2 regions of the Priestia aryabhattai genome follow, and region 2 is predicted to be linked to the other one. Evidence: a T-box and tRNA genes for the amino acid it is inferred to sense, from the RefSeq annotation. Region 2 holds a T-box; the other holds one or more tRNA genes.

Region 1 (4,409 bases), on a different contig from region 2:
ACTAAAAACACCTTCTGGTATGTACTTCATGACGTCAGCATCAGATGTGTATTCGTAGACATCTTGCCAATCTTCATATTTGAATTTGCGTATTAGTAATCTGTTAGTCTCAATGTTCATGTGATTCTCCCCTATCTTAAAGCTATCTTTCTACACGCTTGTTTCGATAGTGAAGATATAAAAACCTCTTTGTACCAAGTTACTATTGCTTTTGTTGACGCTTCTTTAAAAAAAGTTAAAGTAACTCTGCGAAAAAGAAAAATAAAAGAGAAAAAAGGACAAATAATTCAGCCACTTCCATTACTCGAAACGGGCTTAAAGTATTGTATAGTGCCTGCAGCACGTTCGTTCTTTGAAAAAGATCAATTCCTATAGTATGAAGGATTACACGTAGCAAGATTTCTTTTACATATGCCACTTTTTGCTGTCGTACCTATGCTGCTTTTACTCATTGCATTTTTTAAGAATAGGAAGAAGCAGCGGAGACAATAACAATAAGCTTGCAGTTAGTGAGGTGATTTTGGTGTATATATGGTTTTATGATCATTTTGTTAATACCATCCTGTTTCCGCTTACTTGTATCATACTAGTGTGCCTATCATTAGGACTGTATGCTTACTTTAAGCTAAAAAAAGTGGAAAATTGAGAATAGATAACTGTTTCCCTTATTCAAAACAGGAAAGATACAATAAGGTAGAAGGCAACTGTTATTCCCGCTGCAATTAAAGCCGGCTTTAATTTATACTTGGCATATTCAATAACAGATAAATCTAATATTTTGGCGATGGTATTCGTATCGTCGCTTAAAGGCGAAGAAAACGCTCCAAATGAACCGCTAGCAAACACCGCCCCGATAATTAGCGGCAAAGAAAGATCTGCAGAACTCGCAAGTGATACGCCAAGCGGCATTAAAATCCCCCACGTTCCCCAAGCAGACCCGATAAAGTAAGAAATAGCAGCTCCAAAGATAAACATAAAAGGAGTGATGAACATATGAGGAATCCACTTGGAATGTGCCGTCACAAAGTTGGAAAACCCTAAGTCTTCTGTAACAGCGGATAATCCCCATACTACCGATAACAAAAGAATAACGGACATTAAGTCATTGCCTCCTGTGATAAAACCATTAAGCAAATCATGTAGGGTAAAGCGCTGAAATAGGAAAAAAATGAGGGTAATTAACGTAGTCATAATCAAAGCTACTACCATCGCTTCCAGCACGTCTGCTTTAATAAACGCTTCAAAAAAGGTGTGGCTTTTATGGTGACCGCTCCACCATGTTAAAAATAAGGTCAACGAAATTACAACAAGTAAAGGTACTAGCAGATTCCAAGGCTTAGAAGGTAAATCCTTCGAGACACAAGGATGACAGTCATGCCAATCTTTTTCGTCTTCTTCCAGCTTCATAGGAGCAGTAGATGTTGAATGATGAAGAAAGCTGAAATAAATTCCTACTAAAATAATCACAATCGAAAAGAAATTATAAGGAATGCTTTGAATGAATAAAGAATACGCGTCTTGTTTTATGCCTTGATGATCAATCGCCATTTGAATGATTGACACCATATATCCTACAAATGCCGTTGCCACGGGAATTAAGACGATGACAGGAGTAGCAGTTGTTTCAATAACAAATCCTAACTCTGCTGTCGTCATTTTCACTTTCTTCAGTAGCGCTCTCATGATGGGCGCGATCGTAACAAAACGAAATGTAGGAGCACTGAATGTTCCAATGGTTGAAACATAGGTTAAAATAAGGGCTTTTTTTCTTGTATCAATTTTTTCTGCAGCTGTTTCCACAAATCCTTTAACTCCTCCAGCCATCTTAATCATCCCGATAAGCCCTGAAAACGCGTATAAAAAGACGACGATTTCTATATTACTTTTATTTCTAAGAGCTTGTACAACGTAGTGAAGTAATTTTTCAACACCTCCGACAATCGAATGATCAATCAAATAAGCGCCTACTAGTAAGCCCAAAAACAACCCTGGCAGCACTTGTTTGGTGAAAATAGCTATTGGAATAACAATTAAAAACGGTATAATTGAAAACCAACTAGATTCCATAGGACTCTCCCCTATCTTAAAAACCATATTAGATGTCTTTACGTATAGTTCATTAGCTTTTAATGTAACCTCAATATTATGTGTATATTCATGAAAACAACACGTATAAGCAGCACTGCTTTAATAAAATATTTCTAAGTAAAAACAGCACAATAAAACCCTTTATTTCTACAACAAAAAAAAGCAGTTTGCACATGCAAACTGCTTTTGAAATGAAGCGGAAGACGAGGTTCGAACTCGCGACCCCCACCTTGGCAAGGTGGTGTTCTACCACTGAACTACTTCCGCGCATATATGAAAGTAAAGATGCGGGTGAAGGGACTTGAACCCCCACGTCATAAGACACTAGATCCTAAGTCTAGCGCGTCTGCCAATTCCGCCACACCCGCGTGTGAATTAAAAGATAGCTCCAAAATGGCAGGGGCAGTAGGAATCGAACCCACACTGACGGTTTTGGAGACCGTAGTTCTACCTTTAAACTATGCCCCTAGAAATGATTTCTTCAAAAGAGCCTCGTTTATTAACGACGCTATATCATAATAAAACATATATGAAATTTCGTCAATAGGTCTTTTTATGAATCACGACTAGTACTAGCGGTTTCAAAAAAACTGTAAGGCATATCACCGCTTGTTACATTACCCCTTTACCAGTTGTTGTACCTTTTAATCTCTACTATTTATTTTTAGAGACTTGCTGCAAAAGCCTTTTTTAGACAAGGCGCTGAACTATACAAAATGTCTCCAAAATCTCGTGAAGACTGAAAGAATATGTAGGAGTGCAGATTTCATAGGAGGTACGCTTTTTTGAGAATCCGTATTAAAATCCACAGGTTCTCCCTCGTTCCCCACAAGCATACTGTGTGAAACCTTAGTTTCAATAGCTCCTGTTAACTCTGCTGCAAATTCTTCACTATCTATCATAACCATGGATTCAGTATTTAAAAATACAGAGCGTGAATCTAAGTTAAAAGAACCAACTGCGCTCAAACGCTGATCGTAAACAACAGATTTCCCGTGAATTGAATAAGGCTTTTGATATTCATAAAGCTTTGAAGCAGTCTTTATGACGCGATTTCTTACTCCCAAGTATGCAGAAAAAGCCATAGCGTTTGGAGTGGATGTAATAGAATTAGTTAAAATAATTCTTTGCACTTTAGGTTTTACTCGCTTATCTATATACTGTTCCATCTCTTTTGTTGGTACCATATAAGGACTTTGAACGACAATGGATTTTTCAGCTTGCTCAGCAAGCTTAATAAATGTTTTCCATATAAAAGGGCTTTTATTAATTCTTTCAATAGGATTTGTAATAAAAGAAACCTTTCTTGTAGGCATCGTTGATTCTCTCCATACAATATAAGGATGGACAAAAGGTTCGTTTGCTTTTTTGGCCTCTTCGTATTGATCTATTAACAATTTCTTTCCTGAAAGGCCACGAAATTGTTTAGTTTTCTTGAGCTGCCGAAAAGCTTTGCATGTATACGGGTGGTTCCATAATTTCTCCACATACTTCTCCATTGAGAGAATGACACTATGATTTTCTTGCTTTGTGTTATAAATCAGCACATCACGGTCATAGACAAAATTTTTATCTGGTTGACTGGCCAAGTATTTATCTCCAATATTTCGTCCTCCAATAATACCTAATTGGCCATCGACTACTATTATTTTATCGTGAAGACGATTATGCCATGTCCAAGGTTTAAAAATAGTAAAGGGCTCATAGTACTTTAATTCAATATTATTATGGAAAGCTAGAGCATAAAGAACATTTTTCCGCTTGCCTTTTAACCCATGAGAGATCCCGTCTAACAGCACTCGAACACGTATACCTCGATCCGCGGCTTCGAATAAAGCGCCCATAAGTAAATCCGAAGAACGACCTTTACCAATCGAAAAGTACGCAATATCGATTGTATGCCTCGCTTCTTGAATCATCTGCATCCGAACAAGTCCTGAAAAATAACCGTTTTCTAAAAGCATAACTCGGTCTGCGGACTCTTTCTTCCCGTAGAAATTCTCAGTATTCATTACTTTTAAGTCTTTTCCCTTATGCAAAGGGACATAAAACAGTACCACTGCAGTTACGAATACATATATGAAATACAATACGACAATCATTATTAGTATATTTATTAGCATGTTTCCTGTCACAATCCCTTTCCATTCTTATTGTTGTGTTTTTATTAGGATTCTTAACTTTTTAACTTCTATACCTTATAAAAGAAGAATGAATCAAGATTTCAACCAATGTTATGTGCGTCCGCTTCCCTGAATTCTAACTCGAAAAAGCAGAAGGTATTTCCCTTCTGCTTTTACAATTTATATCCTATTGTGAAC
Region 2 (4,409 bases):
TTTGTTGGGAATTACATGTCTGGTTTCACAGGGTTTATTGCTTCTTGGTATTTAATGTTTCTATTGGGCGCAGTTTTTGGAAAAGTGATGGAAGACAGCGGGGCTGCTGACAGTGTTTCTCGCTGGATTGTCAGTAAACTTGGAATGAAAAGAGCAGTGTTGGCGATTGTACTTGCCTGTGCTGTCTTAACATACGGGGGAGTCAGTCTGTTTGTAGTAGCATTCTCTGTCTATCCAATGGCTTTAAGCTTATTCAAACAAGCTGATTTGCCGAGGCGGTTTATCCCTGCTGCTTTAGCGTTTGGTTCCGTTACATTTACGATGACTTCGGCTGGCTCGCCTGAAATCCAAAACTGGATTCCGATTGAATATTTGAAGACTAGTCCGTATGCAGGATGGGAAGTTAGTTTAATTGTAGCGGTAGTGATGGCTGTATTCGGCTATTGGTGGTTAAAGCGTTTGATTTCCAAAGCAGTTAAAAATGGAGAGCGTTTTATATCACGTGAGAAAGATCCAGTAGTAACAGAAAGTCAGTCTTTGCCTAATCCGCTATTAAGCTTGCTTCCGCTTGTTGTCGTGCTCATTATTTCTTTTATGCTTCATGAGTCACTTCAGCAATCTGCTTTGATTGTCGCACTTTTAAGCGGCATCATTGTCACCTATATTGTGAACAAAAAGCACTTTAAAGGGTTTTGGAATGCAGCTTCAGAAGGAACGCTCGGAGCGTTAATTGCTATTGGAAATACAGCCGCTGTCGTAGGTTTTGGAGGAGTGGCTAAGGCGGTTCCTGCGTTTGGAGTGGCTGTAGATGCCATGACGCATATTCCAGGAAGTCCGTTAATTGGGGGAGCTATTGCTGTTAGTGTTATCGCAGGGATGACAGGTTCGGCTTCAGGAGGTCAGGCGATTGCTTTGCCAATTTTAGCGCCTCACTATCTTGATGCTGGCGTAAATCCAGAAGCTCTTCATCGCGTAGTGGCTATTTCGTCTGGAGTATTAGATTCTTTGCCTCATAATGGTTACGTCGTCACAACAATTAATTCTATTTGCGGAGAAACTCATAAAGATGCGTATGGATCGGTTGCAGCAATGACGGTGATTGTTCCGCTTGTCGGTCTTGTACTTGCGATTATTCTGTTTTCTTTTGGATTTGGCATTTAATAATAATAGCTAAAGAAAGTAAAAGGCGAGCGTACCCCAGTACGCTCGCTTTTTTGTTTGGCCTTGCATGTATGTTTTTGGGAGAAGTTGTTCATATATAAGAATGAAAGAGAGGATTTAGCAACAAAGCAGTGCTGCAGTGTAGAAACTTTTACAAAATCCATTGAACAACTTGCAGTTTGCGAACATATTATTTACAATACAAGGTAGTATGATGTAAAAACTATGATAAGGAATAGTAGTGAACGAAGCGAGCTAAGAGAGCTGACGGGTGGTGCGAGTCAGCAAACGAGCGTTCATGAACTCACCTTGGAGTTGTAAATGTGAAGTAAAGTAACATTTGCCGTCTATCCGCGTTAAGGAAAATGAGTGAGTACATAATTGTGCTAATTTGGGTGGTACCGCGGGAAGTTTATTCAACCTCTCGTCCCTTTGTTTGAGGGATGAGGGGTTTTTTAGTTTAATTAAATACAGCTGGAGCGTACAAGGAGGATTATGTATGGCTTTTAATCATGAAAAGATCGAACAAAAATGGCAAAAAATTTGGGAAGAAAATAAAACATTTAGAACAACAGAAGATGAAGGAAAGCGTAAATTTTACGCATTAGATATGTTCCCTTATCCATCTGGAGCAGGTTTACACGTTGGGCATCCAGAAGGTTATACAGCAACGGATATTTTATCTCGTATGAAGCGTATGCAAGGATACAATGTACTTCATCCGATGGGATGGGATGCATTCGGACTACCTGCTGAACAGTATGCATTAGATACAGGAAACGATCCGGCTGAATTCACTGAACTTAACATTAATAATTTCCGTCGTCAAATCAAATCGTTAGGTTTCTCTTACGATTGGGAGCGTGAAATTAATACAACTGACCCCAACTACTACAAATGGACGCAGTGGATTTTCTTACAGCTATATAAAAAGGGCTTAGCTTATGTGGATGAAGTAGCTGTTAACTGGTGTCCTGCTCTAGGAACAGTACTTGCAAACGAAGAAGTTATTGACGGCAAAAGTGAGCGTGGAGGACATCCGGTTGAGCGTCGTCCAATGAAGCAGTGGATGCTTAAAATCACAGCTTATGCAGATCGTTTACTAGAAGATTTAGATGATCTTGATTGGCCAGAAAGTATTAAAGAAATGCAGCGCAACTGGATTGGCCGCTCTGAAGGAGCTCACGTTCACTTCACAATCGATGGATATGACGACACATTTACTGTGTTCACAACGCGTCCTGATACGCTATTTGGGGCAACGTATGCCGTTTTAGCACCTGAACATCCGTTTGTGGAAAAAATTACAACAGCCGAACAAAAAGAAGCAGTAGAAGCTTATTTAGATCAAATTAAAAGCAAAAGCGATTTAGAACGTACAGACTTAGCTAAAGACAAAACAGGTGTATTCACCGGTGCTTATGCAATTAACCCTGTAAACGGCGAGAGAATGCCAATTTGGATTGCTGACTATGTTCTAATGAGCTATGGCACAGGTGCAATTATGGCTGTTCCTGCTCATGATGAGCGCGATTATGAGTTTGCTGTTAAATTTGAACTGCCGATTAAAGAAGTGGTAGCGGGCGGAGACGTTTCAAAAGAAGCTTATACAGGCGACGGCGAGCACGTTAATTCAGACTTCTTAAATGGTCTAGATAAAGAAGAAGCAATTTCAAATATGATTCAGTGGCTTCAAGCAAATGAAAAAGGTGAAAAACAAGTAACATACCGTCTGCGTGACTGGTTATTCAGCCGTCAGCGCTACTGGGGTGAACCAATTCCTGTTATTCACTGGGAAGATGGCACAACAACTGCAGTTCCTGAAGATCAGCTTCCGCTTGTGTTACCAAAAACGACTGAAATCAAACCGTCAGGCACAGGTGAATCTCCGTTAGCAAACATTGATGACTGGGTGAACGTTGTAGATCTGGAAACGGGCAAAAAAGGGCGCCGCGAAACAAATACAATGCCTCAATGGGCAGGTAGCTGCTGGTATTACTTACGTTACATTGATCCAACAAACAGTGAAGCGTTAGCGGATGCAGAAAAATTAAAAGAATGGTTGCCGGTTGATATTTATATCGGTGGAGCTGAACACGCTGTTCTTCACTTATTATATGCTCGTTTCTGGCATAAGTTTTTATATGATATCGGCGTAGTTCCAACAAAAGAGCCATTCCAAAAACTGTTTAACCAAGGTATGATTCTTGGAGAAAACAACGAAAAAATGAGTAAGTCAAAAGGTAACGTTGTAAACCCAGACGAAATCGTAGAAAGCCACGGTGCAGATACGCTTCGCCTTTACGAAATGTTTATGGGACCTTTAGATGCATCAATCGCTTGGTCAACAAAAGGGCTTGATGGTGCACGCCGTTTCTTAGATCGCGTATGGCGTTTACTTATTGAAGATAATGGTGAATTAAGCAGCAAGGTTCAAGAAAGCAATGACACTACACTTGAACGCGTGTATCACCAAACGGTGAAAAAAGTAACGGAAGATTACGAAGGTCTCCGTTTTAATACAGGTATCTCTCAACTAATGGTATTCATCAACGACGCATACAAAGTTGATGTGCTGCCAAAGCAATACGTAGAAGGATTTGTGAAGCTATTAGCACCAATTTGTCCTCATACGACTGAGGAATTATGGAGCAAACTAGGTCACGAAGATACAATTTCATATGAGGCTTGGCCTGCGTTTGACGAAGCAAAACTTGTAGATGATGAAGTGGAAATTGTCGTTCAAATTAACGGTAAAGTACGTGCAAAAGTAAACGTACCTGCTGAGGCATCTCGCGAAGAACTTCAAGATATTGCAATGGCTAATGAAGACGTTCAAGAGTTCATTGAAGGTAAGACAGTGCGCAAAGTGATTGCTGTGCCTGGTAAATTAGTAAACATCGTAGCTAATTAATCTATTGATGTAGAACAGGACCCCTGACTAAAAAGCAGTCAGGGGTCCTGTTCTAGACCTAAGCGAATGCGTCTTCCTTTCGGGGTTGACATCAGGCGCTTAGTCCAACCTTTAAAGTTGCATCACTACTGATTGGAAAAGCTTAGGCAGGTAGCTGCTTAAGCTTTTCTTATTTAGTGGCATAAAGGTATTTGAATTTGCTACAATAGCGATAGCAAGCTGAATGAAAGAATAGAGAGGGATGACGAAGATGGAAGAAGTAAAAGTAATTACGCCTGAAGAGCTTCAAAAACGCGTTGAAAATGGAGAAGAACTTCATTTAGTCGATGTGCGC

What was found. The T-box of region 2 lies ahead of leuS (leucine--tRNA ligase). A T-box ahead of a tRNA ligase gene usually reads a tRNA of that ligase, here a tRNA-Leu.
Region 1: it has a tRNA-Leu gene. The T-box ahead of leuS (leucine--tRNA ligase) is inferred to sense a tRNA for this amino acid. The anticodon was not compared.

Annotation. Positions count from the first base shown of each region.
Region 1 is NZ_JAMBOQ010000004.1:406,673-411,081, reverse strand. It holds gene M3225_RS20690 (GNAT family N-acetyltransferase) at 1-120, opposite strand, end outside; gene M3225_RS20680 (Na+/H+ antiporter NhaC family protein) at 670-2,067, opposite strand; tRNA gene M3225_RS20675 (tRNA-Gly) at 2,284-2,355, opposite strand; tRNA gene M3225_RS20670 (tRNA-Leu) at 2,375-2,456, opposite strand; tRNA gene M3225_RS20665 (tRNA-Trp) at 2,483-2,556, opposite strand; gene M3225_RS20660 (phospholipase D-like domain-containing protein) at 2,796-4,190, opposite strand.
Region 2 is NZ_JAMBOQ010000001.1:1,221,728-1,226,136, reverse strand. It holds gene M3225_RS06300 (GntP family permease) at 1-1,161, shown strand, start outside; T-box leader at 1,378-1,596, shown strand; gene leuS (leucine--tRNA ligase) at 1,661-4,075, shown strand; gene M3225_RS06290 (rhodanese-like domain-containing protein) at 4,326-4,409, shown strand, end outside.